One region of the Roseibium alexandrii DFL-11 genome, then DNA from elsewhere that is predicted to be linked to it. Evidence: predicted binding sites of a transcription regulator. Region 1 holds the regulator's gene; the other holds the start of a gene.
The links. Region 1 encodes LexA, which represses DNA repair genes until DNA is damaged. Its sites were predicted from a motif close to TGTTCNNNNTGTGTTCNG; they were not measured.

Region 1 (7,313 bases):
CGTGACCTTTTTGACCTGTGATCTTGCATTTACGGTCCTCCATCCCAGGAAAATCACAACATGCTGTTGTTACGCGAACAAGCTGTGGCAACTGCGTAAGTGTTTTTAGGTAGATCAGACCGGAGATGCGAGAGCGTGAGTTTTTCTGAGAGGCGTCATCTCCCCCCAGAAACAAGAAAAGCCCCGGATCTGTGATCCGGGGCTTTGGTCTGGTCAGTGCCTGAACCAATCAGCGGCGCTGATCGATCGGTACGTAGTCACGCTTGGAGGCACCTGTGTAGAGCTGACGCGGGCGGCCGATACGCTGGGACGGATCTTCCACCATTTCCTTCCACTGGGCGATCCAGCCGACGGTCCGCGCAAGCGCGAACAGCACGGTGAACATTGTGGTCGGGAATCCGAGCGCGCGCAGCGTGATGCCGGAGTAGAAGTCGATGTTCGGATAAAGCTTCTTCTCGACGAAATACGGATCGTTCAGGGCGATCTTTTCCAGTTCCATCGCAATGTCGAGGAGCGGATCGTCCTTGATGCCGAGTTCGCCGAGAACCTCGTGGCAGGTCTTCTGCATGATCTTGGCGCGCGGATCGTAGTTCTTGTAGACCCGGTGACCGAAGCCCATGAGACGGAACGGATCGTTCTTGTCTTTCGCGCGGGCAACAAACTCCGGAATGCGGTCAACAGAACCGATTTCGGAAAGCATGTTCAGCGCCGCTTCGTTGGCGCCGCCGTGTGCCGGGCCCCAGAGACAGGCAATGCCTGCTGCAATACATGCGAACGGGTTCGCACCGGAAGAACCGGCAAGACGCACGGTGGATGTGGAGGCGTTCTGCTCGTGATCGGCGTGCAAGATGAAGATACGATCCATGGCGCGCGCCAGAACCGGGTTTACCTTGTACTCTTCACACGGAACAGCAAAGCACATGTGCAGGAAGTTCGCTGCGTAGCCGAGATCGTTGCGCGGATAAACGAACGGCTGACCGACGTGGTACTTGTAGGCCATCGCAGCCATGGTCGGCAGTTTCGCGATCATGCGCAGGGATGCGACCATCCGCTGATGCGGATCGGAAATGTCGGTGCTGTCATGATAGAATGCTGACAGGGCGCCGACGGTGCCGCAGAGGATCGCCATCGGGTGGGCGTCGCGGCGGAAACCGGAATAGAACCGGTTCATCTGTTCGTGGATCATCGTATGATAGGTCACACGGGTGACGAAATCGTCTTTCTGCGTCTTGGTCGGCAGCTCGCCATAGAGCAGCAGATAGCAGGATTCCAGGAAGTCACCATGGTCGGCGAGCTGTTCGATCGGATACCCGCGATACAGCAGCGTGCCTTCGTCACCATCGATGTAGGTGATTTTGGATTCGCACGATGCGGTTGAGGTAAAGCCCGGGTCGTAGGTGAACATGCCCGTGTCCTTGTAAAGGGACGAGATGTTCACAACCGACGGTCCGATGGATCCGTCAAGGACGTCGAAATCGTGGTCGTTGCCACCGACGTTGAGCTTGGCGTTGTTGTCGGCCATTCAGAAAACCCCCTATTTGTTACCCTTGCACTGCCGAGCCACGGGCCTTGGATGCAAGACCCAAATGAGGCGGCCAGACTGTGCTGGAGGAATGGTCGCGTCTTGCCTAGCCCATTTGCCGCACTGCCGCAAGCAGCAGCGTATAACGCTTTGGTCAAAGACCTACATGTTGCGGTTTGCTTATGTTCCGGCGCACTGCAGCAATATGCGCCGGAACAATGGTCAATGCTGTGTCAGGCAGCCTGATCGGCAATCCGGGCCAGGGATTCGTCCCGGCCGAGCGCAATCAGAACGTCATAAATGCCAGGGGAAGTGCCCCGGCCGGTCAACGCAGCGCGCAGTGGCTGGGCGACTTTGCCGAGTTTCACATCCTTGTCTTCCGCATAGGCTTTGACAGCCGCCTCCAGCGGTTCCGCTTGCCAGTCAGCAACGCCAGAAAGCACGCCGTTCAGATCGCCCAGAACCGCCCGGGCGTCATCTGTGAGGATCTTGATCGCCTTCTCGTCATTTTCGAGAGGACGCTGGCGCCAAAGGTAGGACGCGCTGTCGGTCAGTTCGACAAGTGTCTTTGCGCGTTCCTTCAGGCCGGGAAGGGCCGTCAGAGCCGTCTGGGCATTGGCCGCGTCCGACATCCATTCCAAGACCGCCGCCCCATCGCCCGCATGGGCTAGATAGACCTTCCAATGCTCAAGCAGCTCAGCGTCGTCGGTTGCGCGCATGTAATGGCCATTGAGATTTTCCAGCTTCTTGAAATCGAAGCGCGCTGCCGACTGACCAACGGCATCCATGCCGAACCATTTGACCATGTCCTCAAGCGACATGATCTCTTCATCGCCATGGCTCCAGCCGAGGCGGGCGAGGTAGTTGCGCATGGCTTGCGGCAGATAGCCGAGGGCCCGGTAGGCTTCGGCGCCCGTCGCGCCATGGCGCTTGGAAAGTTTGGCACCGTCCGGTCCGTGGATCAGCGGAATATGCGCCATTTTCGGCACGTCCCAGCCGTTGGCATCAAAAATCAACGTCTGCCGGGCCGCGTTGGTAAGATGGTCGACGCCGCGGATGATATGCGTGATGCCCATGTCGTGATCGTCGACAACCACGGCCAGCATGTATGTCGGCGTGCCGTCGGAGCGCAGGAGGACAAAGTCATCAAGATCCTTGTTCGGGATCACCACACGGCCTTGAACCATGTCGTCCACGACAGTTTCACCGTCTTGCGGGGCTTTCAGCCGGATCACCGGATCAATGCCTTCGGGCGCTTCGGACGCATCCTTGTCGCGCCAGGTGCCGTCATAACGTGGCGGCCTGCCTTCTGCGCGCGCCTTTTCGCGCATCGCATCCACTTCTTCCGGCGTGGAATAACAGCGGTAGGCCGTGCCGTTTTCCAGCATCTGGTCAACAACTTCCTCGTGGCGTGCCACGCGGGAGAACTGGGAGATCGGTTCGCCGTCCCAATCAAGGCCCAGCCACGAAAGACCATCCATCAGCGCATCGACCGCTTCTTGTGTGGAGCGGGCCCGGTCTGTGTCTTCGATGCGCAGCAGCATCTTGCCGCCGTGATGCTTGGCGAACAGCCAGTTGAAGAGTGCGGTGCGGGCACCGCCAATATGAAGAAATCCGGTCGGGGATGGGGCGAAACGCGTGACGATATCTTGTGCCATGGTGCTTTTTGAAAGTCTCTGTCAGAATGAGGCGCGGATCTGCGCCTGACGGATAGTGGCGCGGTCTTAGCATAGGCAAGCCTGAGGCAAAATAGGCTTTGCTGCGATCGTCAAACCCGGCAGAAGGAGCGCGGGTGGTACGGGAGGTGAAACCAGACGCCGATGATGACAACCGGGGTGTCCCCGGCGCTCCCGTTAGTGACCTTTCAGTTTTATCGTCAAACATGGATAACAGCCGCAGGCCCACCGACGCATCGCCCTGGATCGCGTTTCTGAGAGCCCGGAGAGAACGCAAAGACCGGCCAATTGATCAGCGCGCCGGTTGGGCGGGAACGGCGGACGATTGGGAGCAGTTTTGGCAAAAGCAGGGTCTTCTGTGGACCGGATTTTCCTTCAGCGCCGGTATTTTTCTCTACAGCTTGTTGCCTGACGAGCCGAGTTGGCCGGTTCTTGGCGTGCTATTCGTTTTATCAGCTGGTTTCGCGGGCTCCCATGCCATCCGAATGGGCCTGCCGCGAATTTTGATCCTTTTGCTCGCCCTTTTGGCAGGGCTCAGCACTGCAACACTCCGAACAGCTGCAGTGGACGCGCCCCGGCTGGCGGAGCCGATGACAGTTCTGTTGCGCGGTGAAGTCTTGAAGGTGCAGGAAACCCGGTCCGGCAAGCGCGTTGTGGTCCGCCTCAGTGAAGTTGATGCCAGAGCCAATACCGACGCGCGGTTTGCAAACCGGGTCCGGTTGCGCATTCCGGCAGATGCGGGCATTGCACCCGGCGACTGGATCAAAGTCCGGGCCCGCTTGTTTCCGCCCATGGGCCCTGTGGTGCCGGGCGGATATGACTTTTCCTTCCGCGCCTATTTTGACGGCATTGGCGCAAGCGGCTTCAGTTACGGAGCTCCTGAGATCGTCCAGGGACCTGCGCCATCTCAGGTCCTTCTGCTCGTTCGCCATGTTAATGGGCTCCGCCAGCACCTGGCGGCGCGGATTTCGGCGCTTTTGCCGGAAGGCCCGGAAACTGCTCTTGCGGTAGCACTCTTGGTGGGGGACCGCGGCGGTATAGATGAAAAGACCGAAGAGAGCCTTCGGGCTGCGGGCCTTGCGCATATACTGGCGATTTCTGGCCTGCATATGGCGCTCTTTGCAGGCGGTGCTTATGCTGTGTGTCTTGGCACCTTGGCACTCATCCCGGGCCTTGCGCTGCGCTGGCCAATCCATAAGGTCTCAGCGGTTCTCGCCCTCGTCGCGGCAGCTTTTTATCTTCTGCTGTCCGGGGCATCGGTCGCTACCCAAAGATCCTTCATTATGATCGCGCTGGTCTTTTTGGGGATCATGACCGGACGCCGGGGATTGACGCTGCGATCGGTCGCAATCGCCGGCCTGTTTTTACTTCTGCTCGCGCCGGAACGCCTGTTTTATCCAGGTTTTCAGATGTCGTTTGCGGCCGTGATCGCACTGGTCGCCGTTTATGATCTGTGGCGGTCGCATCAAAAGAGACGCAGGATTTTCATCCCATCAGCAAACGGGCCCTTTTGGTTCTTGTCCGGTGCACTAAAATGGGCCACCGGTTTGTTCGTGACGGCACTCGTCGCCGGGATCGCAACCGGCATTGTCGGTGCGTACCATTTTTCCCGGATCGCGCCCTTCGGACTGGTTGGTAACATGCTGGGAATGCCGGTTTTTTCGATCATCGTAATGCCAATGGGCGTGGTCGCACTGGTCCTGATGCCGTTCGGTTTGGCGGCAATCCCACTCAAGATCATGAGCGCCGGTCTGGCGGTGCTGATTCGGATAGCCGAGTTCACAGAACAAATTGCGCCTGACTTTGGCCGGATGGGCAGTTTGACCGGCCTGTCTGCCGCTGTTTTGTTGGCAGGCTTTTTGGGTTTGCTGCTCGCTCCAGGCCGCTTCCGGATGATCTGTTTGGGTCTTGCGTCTATCGGAATTGCGCTTGCGATAATATCGCGCCCGCCAGATATTTACATTCCGGCAACCGGGCCTCAATTGGCCGCGCGGGATTTTGAGGGAAGTTTACAGATGTCCAGCGCGAGAAGTTCTTTTTCCGTAGAGACTTGGTTCGAAAGGGAAGGAGTGTCAGCTGAAGCGATTAAATCGCGCAAGATGAAAGATGATCAGCGCTCTTGTGACCCTTCAGGCTGTGTTGTCCGGGCGTTTGCAGCGCGGGGAGTAGTTGGTGTTGAGCACGTGCCGATCCACATCGCGCTGCCCAAAACCCGGGACGCCTTTTTTTATGACTGTCAAAAGGCCGATATGATCGTGACCGATATGGTCGCGCCAGAAGTATGCCGCGCAGCCGAAGTGTTCGACCGGGAAATCAGAAAGGCGCGCGGCGCTGTCTCCATCTGGCTGGAACAAGTCTGTCGAACAGGCTCCCCAACGAAGGGCCCGCTGGTCAAAAAGGGGGCGAGAATAGAAGCTGCGGTTCAAAGAAGAAGTGAGGCGCTAGCCCAAGTAATGCATCCGCAAACTACACCGGCACCGGCTAAAACTGCCAACGCAGTCGTTTGCCAAACCCAAATACAATCAGTCGAGTACGCAAAACCAGCGCCTCCGCGGCCGTGGCACAAGCAAGGAACGGTCACGCGCGCCAGCTTGCGCGCATCAGCTGATTAAACCACTCGGGACTACTTACAAAACCGAAGCAGCGGGCAACTCTTGAAGATGCCTGCCAGTATAGACGCCTCAGTACCGGCGGAATAGAGAAACAAGTTTACCTTGCACACGGACACGGCCCGGTCCGAAAATACGGGTCTCGTAGGCCGGATTGGCGGCCTCAAGCGCGATCGATGGGCCTTTCTTGCGCAGCCGCTTGAGCGTTGCTTCCTCGTCGTCCACAAGGGCCACGACGATGTCGCCGCTATCGGCGCTTTCCGTCCGGCGGATCAGGACGGTGTCCCCGTCCAAAATGCCAGCCTCGATCATCGAATCTCCGCGCACTTCCAGAGCGTAATGTTCCCCTTTGCCGAGAAGTTCTGGCGGGACGCTGATGGAGTGGCTGTGGGTCTGGATCGCCTCGATCGGAACACCGGCCGCAATCCGTCCCATGACCGGGATTTCCGTCGATGCTGCAACAGGTTCCGGCGCGGGTGCTGGAGCCGGTGCCGGTTTGCCGAGAGATCCTTCGATCACTTCTGGAGAGAAGCTGCCTCTTGGACGCGGCGCACCCAGACCCGGCGCGATCGAATCCGGCAAGCGGACAACTTCCATGGCGCGGGCTCTGTTGGGAAGCCGGCGTATGAAGCCACGTTCTTCCAGGGCTGTGATCAGCCGGTGGATGCCGGATTTGGAGCGGAGGTCCAAAGCATCTTTCATTTCATCGAAAGACGGCGGGACGCCGGTTTCCTTCAGTCTTTCGTGAATGAACATGAGCAGTTCGTACTGCTTACGCGTCAGCATACTGCGGTTCCTCGCCCTGAGTTTGGTTTTGTCTGAGAATCGCTCAGTACAAATCAAGAACATGCTACCTGTTCTCATTGTGTTCTGCAAGGGTAAACGTTCTCTTACTGTTCTGCTGTAGCTGTTAGAATTAAACGGCACGGGCAGCGGTTTGTCTGGCCGTAAATAAATGGCAGCAGAGTTCAAAGTGCGGTTTGTTTTCAAAAGGTTGAGTGATCATCGACTGCGGACCGTAGGGTCCGCAATATCGGCCAATGCAAATTAAACGTGGAACGTATTGAAAACAAATAGAGAATTTTCCTCGATGTTAGATGCTTCCGGTCCAGGAGTGTTCGACTGCGGACCTATTGCGGACCCTTTTTGTTTCGGTGTTTGATCGCCCGTGCAAAGTACGGGAGGTCATATCGGTCCACATTTCGAATGTAATCTTTGAATTCTTTGTTGGTCATGCGCCCGCTGTCCACAAATGCCTTTTTCTCTCGTTCGATGAATTCAGCAAATATCAACATCGCCAGTCCGATGGTTTCACCTTCTTTTTGCATTTCCTTCGCCTCCATGAACGCAAGCGCTTCTGGGGCGTGCTGTTCCAGGATCTCGATGAGGATCCGTTCGCCAGTTAGCTTCATGGTCATTATTCGGAAATCATCGATGGCAGTTTCAATCAATTCGGACTGTTGTCGCTGTAATGCCTCTCCAAAGAGAAAGTAATCTATCTTTTCT
Region 2 (7,313 bases), 1.4 Mb from region 1:
GTACTCAAGTGTCGGCGCATCACCAACGAACGCGTCGATTTCACCATTATCCAAAGCCGCAACACCCTGATCCAGTTCATCAAAGACCATCACCGACCATCCCTGCTCGCGCGAGTAGTCTTCGCCGACACTGCCATCGAACACGCCAACGACCTTTCCGGGCAGGTCCGCAACACTCTGGATCTGATTATGCAGCGACAAGGTGGTCATAACGCTTGTGACGGAGGACGTAATGAACGCCATTACCGCAAGTCCACACACCAGCCAGATCGCCTGCCACACACGCCCAATCCAACCGAAGAGGTTCTTGCGCGATGGAGCCTTGCCGGATGTCACAACAGACATCACCGAATAAAAACTGTCCGCAAGCCCATCGGGCCACTTTTGCGAAAAAGACTTGTCGAATCGGCGGTCAAAAAGGGTCATCAGGAGCGTGGCAACCACAATGACAAACGCGAGCCAGCCATAGGCCTTCAGGAAACCCGCCTCTTGAAGTCCTTTAACCACTTCCCAGAAACTGGTTGAGCCTGCAGAGCCAACCATGATGCGCAGACCTGAATCGAACCAGGGCTGGGTAAAATCCATTTTCTCCAAGCGCGCCTTGGTGATGGTCAGATTTGAGATCGCAGCATCTGTTTGACCCTCCGCAGTCGCGTCGATCAAGGCCCGCACATTGGGGTAAGGCTCATACTGGTATTCAACACCAGCGGCCGCAGCGAGGTCTTCCCAAAGCTCGATCGCCATCCCGGTGTATCCGTCAGCCGTTTGCATCACGAAAGGCGGACTCACCCGAACGCCAACCTTCAGCGGCGCTTCGCCGGTTACGGCTCCCGACGCTTGACCGGCATCCTGCGCAATACCTGGCGATACAACCAGTATCATTGCACTGATCAGCGTTATGATCGGGAATACGGCACGCAAAAAGGCACTAAAATTCAAAAGCATGGTTCCCCCAGGGCAAAGGCACAAAGACATATGCGTCCAGACGATACAACCTAAAGGGTAAAACAGTCGCAAACGCCGGTGCGATGCCTTTGAAATCGAGAATTGTGGCTGCTGGGTCCCGTCCTCCACCGGGCTGGCGCGGTAGTGTCGCGGCTCACGAGAACTTTCCCCACCAAATCCGCCTCCCGCGTCTCGCCAGCGCCGCATTTGTTGCTATATTGTTCTCCAAGCGCTTTTAACCGGACCGATAAACCATGACCGACCCGGACGGGTATGACGATCCCTTTGACGATCCATTTCAACCCATCGGGACGCGGGCGGAAGCTCCACCTGTTGCGCCGCCACCTGGCGCGTCGTCATCTGGGGCGCCGCCTCCTGGAGGCGGCATTGCCGCTCGGGCCATGGCGGCACGCAGGGCGCCCGACTATCTGACCGGCCTCAATCCGGAACAACGTCTGGCGGTGGAAACGACCGAAGGACCGCTTTTGGTTCTGGCGGGTGCGGGAACCGGCAAAACCCGAGTCTTGACCACCCGGATCGCCCACATTCTGGCCTCCGGCTTGGCGCGTCCGCACGAAATGCTGGCCGTGACCTTCACCAACAAGGCTGCGCGCGAAATGAAAGAACGCATTGCCGTGTTTGTCGGCGGCAATGTGGAGGGCATGGCCTGGCTCGGCACGTTCCATTCGATCTGCGTGAAGATCCTGCGAAAACATGCCGAGCTGGTGGGTTTGAAATCCGGCTTTTCCATCCTCGACACGGACGATCAGATCCGTCTGATTAAACAGATCATTCAGGCCGAAGGGCTCGACGACAAGCGCTGGACCGCCCGCGCCTTTGCCACCATGTTGGACGGCTGGAAAAACCGGGCCTTGACGCCGGATCAGGTCCCTGAGGGCGAAGCACGGGCTTTTGCGAATGGCAAGGGCCGCAAGCTCTATCAGGAGTACCAGGACCGCCTGTCGATCCTGAACGCCGCCGACTTCGGCGATCTGCTGCTTCACGTCATCACACTGTTCAAGACACGTACTGATGTTTTGGCCGATTACCAGCGCCGCTTCCGCTACATGCTGGTGGACGAGTATCAGGACACCAACATTGCCCAGTATATGTGGCTGCGCCTTCTGGCCCAAGGCAATCCGAATGTCTGCTGCGTCGGCGATGACGACCAGTCGATCTATGGCTGGCGCGGCGCGGAAGTCGACAACATCCTGCGCTTTGAACACGACTTCAAGGGCGCGGAAGTGATCCGGCTGGAGCGCAATTACCGCTCCACCAGCCATATTCTGGCCGCTGCCTCTCATCTGATCTCGTTCAACGAAGGCCGGCTCGGCAAGACGCTTTTCACCGACTTTCACGAGCCGGATCATGACCTTGTGTCCGTTGCCTCCGTCTGGGATTCAGAAGAAGAAGCCCGCACCATCGGTGACGAAATCGAAGCGCTGCAGACCAAGGGCCATGCGCTCAACGAGATGGCCGTTCTGGTCCGCGCGTCTTTCCAGATGCGCGAGTTCGAGGATCGTTTTGTCACTCTCGGGCTGAACTACCGGGTTATCGGCGGTCCGCGCTTTTATGAGCGCATGGAAATCCGCGATGCCATGGCGTATTTCCGCTGTGTCATGCAGCCGGCGGATGATCTGGCATTTGAACGCATCGTCAACACGCCGAAACGCGGCCTTGGAGATGCCACGCTAAAGCTCGTGCATGAACTGGCGCGGGCCGAACGCATCCCCTTGATGCAAGCCGCCAGCCAGCTGATCGATTCTGAAGAACTGAAACCCAAGCCGCGCAATTCCCTGAAAACCGTGCTCGACAATTTCGAGCGCTGGCGGCGCCAGCTCGACAGCATGAAGCACACGGATCTCGCTGAGATCATTCTGGATGAAAGCGGCTACACGGAAATGTGGCGGCAAGACCGCTCGGCCGAAGCGCCCGGACGGCTCGACAACCTGAAAGAACTCATCCGCTCCATGGAAGAGTTTGAATCCATGGCCGGTTTTCTGGAACACATTTCCCTCGTCATGGACCGTGACAGCGCGGATGCACAGGACGCCGTCTCGATCATGACGCTGCACTCTGCCAAGGGCCTGGAGTTCGACACGGTCTTCCTGCCCGGCTGGGAAGAAGGCCTTTTCCCGCACCAGCGGGCACTGGATGAAAGCGGCCGGGCGGGCTTGGAAGAGGAACGCCGCCTCGCCTATGTCGGCGTCACCCGCGCCAAGAAACGGGCAAAGTTGTATTTTGCCTCCAACCGGCGCATTCACGGCCAATGGCAGTCGAGCATTCCGTCCAGGTTCCTCGATGAACTGCCGACTGAACACGTTGAAATCGCGGAAGCTTCGTCCAACTACGGCGGGTATGGCGGTGGCGGCTATGGTCCGTCGCGCTTCGACCGTCAGGATGCCTTTGAAACCGGCAGCTATTCGACGCCCGGCTGGCAACGCGCTCAACGCGCGCGCCAATCCTCGAACGGGTTTTCAGACGGCAGCGGGCGTGGCTATAAGTCCGCCCGGCAAAAACGCCAGGGCCCGCTGACCATTGAAGGGGAACTGGTTGCCAAGTCGGTCAGTGACACACCCTCGGAGTATTCGGTCGGCGAACGAGTGTTCCACATCAAGTTCGGCTATGGCGCGATCAAGTCGATCGAAGGCAACAAGCTGACCATCGATTTTGAAAAGGCCGGTCAGAAAAAAGTCATCGACAGCTTCGTCGAGCGACACTGATTTTAAGACATTGATATTTATAACAATATCAAACTGAACTGAGCAATATTTACGTTAGGTTAAGCATAAAATCGCTAGTGTGATCGGACAGTTAGACTGATCCGCATTTTGTTTCTGCGTAGCGGATACGGCAGGAGCACAACATGCGTTTAGGAAACAACAAGTCGGCCGTCAATCGCGCAGGTTTTCATGCAGCCACGCTGGTGTTTACGGCAACTGCGGCGACCTTCCTGGCCCCTGCAGCAGCAAATGCAAAATGCGATGCGTTGGGGGCGGGCGTGCTCCGTGCTTCGGGTAGTGAACGGCTCGACCCAAGCAGCTTCACCCCTTCAAGTGTTATATGCCTTGAGAGACGGACGGAGATCGTGGTTTCCCCGGGAACCATTCCCGCCGATGGTGCCTATGACTATTATTCGCCCGTTTTCTTTGACCTGAAACGGGCCTCGAAAGTCAACTCCTTTACGTTCATCGGGAATAGCATTGAAAGTGCTCCGTCTCCGGGCACAAACTTCCTCAGATTGCTCCAGGCACCGGCGACTGACGATCTCGGGGCAACCTGGATCAACTTGATAGATGTCGGTATTGGTGCAAACCGCGCTATCACCTTAACCGAACAAAGCGGTGATACCCAATTTCAGAATGTTTATATCGCAAGCGCGTCGTCTTCCCCTTTGACATACACCTCCTTTACTGTCGCCAACCCGTCCTTGTTTGCGGTTGGGCAGTACAACATCGTGGGGCAGAATTTCGATTCAGCGACTGAGCTGACCCTTAAAGACAGTTCAATTTCAAACGCTCTCATTACTTCCGTCGTGGCCGGTTCCGAGCTGAAGCTCGACAATACGACAATCGATACCCGCTTCTTCAAACTTGACGGAAAGTTATCAGGCAATGGCACCATCAATGGCAAGACAGGCGCAGGCGGCACGGGTTTCCTGACATCCGCAGGTGCCGAGATCCGTCCCGGCAACTCCATCGGAACGCTTTCGATCAACGGCGATATGTCTTTTCAGGGCGCGACAAGTCTTGTCTCTGAACTGGACCCGACAGCGTCTCAGACTGCGGACCTGCTGGATGTGTCCGGTGACATAACCGGTGCAGACAACTTGACCGCGACACTTGAAAAGGACAGCGGATATTCAGGGGCGGGCGCCACCGAAATCAGTGATTTCATCAACTCCACCTTTGTCATCGCGCGCGCCGGCTCGTTTGACAGTGACAGTGTTACCCTGGTCGAAGGCAGTTCGTTGAATGCACATCTGAGTGCAAGCCTCGCCAGTCCGCCGACACAAACCTCACAGGTTGAAGTCAAGTTCTCCGACAACTCGCCAACACCAACCTTCCTGCCGACCAAGGTAAAGACCATCCAGCAGACCGGTGGCGGTAAGCAAGTGATCCCCCCGCCTGTGACAACGACCACCACGACACCAACGGCGACAGTTACAACCACCACCACGACGACACCAACGGTCACAACAACGACGACGACCACAACGACAACCAACACGACCACGCCCACCACGACGACGACAACATCAACAGTTCCGACCCAAACCACGAAACCGCCTGTCTCGACGCCGTGGGTGGATTTGGTGACGGCCGTATCAGCGACGCACAATGAAACACCCATAGATGGCGTGTCAGGCGGGAGCGGTGGCGGCAACCAAATCCTTGCCGGCGGCAACACGGTGAGCGATGGGTATTTGTCCTTGACCAACGGTGACCTGATCACCTTCAACGAAGTTCACGCTGAACCCTATTCCTCCAACCTGACCGTTGGCCTGGAACATCTCGATCACATTGCCGCTTCGGTGATGAATCGGATTTCCGGCAGTCACGATGTCCTCGACAAAGCCAATCAGGTTCGCGATGCTCAAGGACGGGCCATCTGGCTGGATGCGTCCGGGCTGAAGGGAAACGTGGACGGCAAAGACGGTCTTGGAAGTTTCAATTATTCAATTGCCAGCGTAATTGGCGGTGCTGATCTGCTCGCAAGTGATCAGGGAAGCGTCGGGGCGTTTGCAGGCTACGGCTATCAACGGATGGACGAGCATGACACCGTCGATCAGTCCTTCTCTGCTCAATCCGGCTTTGCCGGATTGTATGGAACACTCTACCGCGACAGTTGGCGGCTGGCGGCCTCCGGCGGATACTCTTACAGCGCGAACAAAGGCAAGCGAAACAACCCGAATGTCGGCTTGTTCACCGGTGGGCGCGCGGAATCCGATTTCGATTCCCATGCCGCCTTTGTCGCCGCCAAGGCAGGCTATGAACTGCCTCTAACGACCCAGTTCAAATTGACGCCGTTTGCTGCAGCTTCCTACGCTCATATTTGGCAGGGCGAGGCACGGGAAACCGGAGGCGGTGACTTCAACTACACCGTCCATGCTGCGACTGCGGACGCGGTTTTGACCGGTCTTGGATTCGACTGGGCAGCGGACGTTTGGACGACGGACACGGGAACGGCGAAGCTGGTCGGTTTTGCGCGCTACGATCATGACTGGAGCGCGTCAGCAGATTCAGCCCACGATATCACTGTCACGTCCGATCTCTTCGGAACTTTCAATCAGACGGGCCAAAACCGCGGCGCCCATTCCGTAACCGCCGGATTGGGCTTTGTTGGCTCCGTCGGCAGCGCGGGCGCTTGGCGATTGGGTGTTGCCGGCGCACTCAATGAACATGGTGAAGAAATTGGCGCGGGCGCCCACTTTTCCTGGCGGTTTTAGAAACGTCGAGGTTGCAGACCTCAGTAGGCAGCTGGGTTCCGGCGATCGTCCATTAAAGATCAATTCCCTTTTCCTCGTGCTCCCTGATCAGCAGGAAACGTTCGGGAATGAAGGGATGCAGGGCGACAGCCTCCCGCAAGGCTTGTTGAGCCAGCCTGACCCTGCCCTGCTCCATCAGGATCCGGCCCTTGCCGGAGAGGGCCCCGAAATGCCGGGGCTCAAGTGCGAGCACCCGTTCGATGTCCTCCAGCGAGCGGTCGGGTTTGCCCTGGAGGTAATGGATGAACGCCCGCTGGTTCCACGCTTCGGCATAGTCGGGCGCTGTCTCCAAGGCACTGTTCAACTCCATAAGTGCCCCCTCATAGTCGGCAACGCGCCGTTTGCTCATCGCTGATCGTACCTTTGCCTCCAAATCCGCAGAAGGAGCAGCTGCAATCCAGCTTTCCCAGATTTCCGCCTCCACAATCCGGGCCTCCATCTCGCTCTTCGAGGAAAGCAGCGCATCGAACAGACGCTGATCAGGAAGGTCACCTGCCTGCGCTAACCTGCATGCGTTCAGAAACGCAAAACAAAGCAGCAGAGCAAGTGCCGGCAAGATGCGCCGGGACTGAAGGATTGCGCTTGCCTGCATGTTGGATCTCCGTGGATATCGCCGGGCTTCATAGTGAAAATCTATGGCAGCTGAACGATTTCGCCAGATCAAGCGGGTTTTAGTATGAAAACAAAAAAGAGACTGGCCGGAGAAATTCGCTGAGGCTATACCGCTGAACCAAGCCACCAAACCAACAGACACCTCAACCGAAGGCCTGCCTTTATGAAAACCATCCGGGTGAAGATCACGGCCGAAGAACTGGAAGCCAAACGGATCTCCGAAATCCTGGAGCGGGCCTTCGAAGACGAGGGCAATCCGGTCACGATC

Region 2: SADFL11_RS00195 (ATP-dependent helicase) is a predicted target of LexA. The motif match lies at 1,154-1,171, and genes of this name have one in related genera.

What each region holds. Positions count from the first base shown of each region.
Region 1 is NZ_CM011002.1:1,489,466-1,496,778, reverse strand. It holds gene gltA (citrate synthase) at 230-1,522, opposite strand; gene gltX (glutamate--tRNA ligase) at 1,756-3,180, opposite strand; gene SADFL11_RS06965 (ComEC/Rec2 family competence protein) at 3,315-5,810, shown strand; gene lexA (transcriptional repressor LexA) at 5,880-6,593, opposite strand; gene SADFL11_RS06955 (hypothetical protein) at 6,938-7,313, opposite strand, start outside.
Region 2 is NZ_CM011002.1:45,931-53,243, reverse strand. It holds gene SADFL11_RS00200 (transporter substrate-binding domain-containing protein) at 1-945, opposite strand, end outside; gene SADFL11_RS00195 (ATP-dependent helicase) at 1,200-3,668, shown strand; gene SADFL11_RS25375 (autotransporter family protein) at 3,812-6,394, shown strand; gene SADFL11_RS00180 (tetratricopeptide repeat protein) at 6,447-7,025, opposite strand; gene SADFL11_RS00175 (50S ribosomal protein L11 methyltransferase) at 7,209-7,313, shown strand, end outside.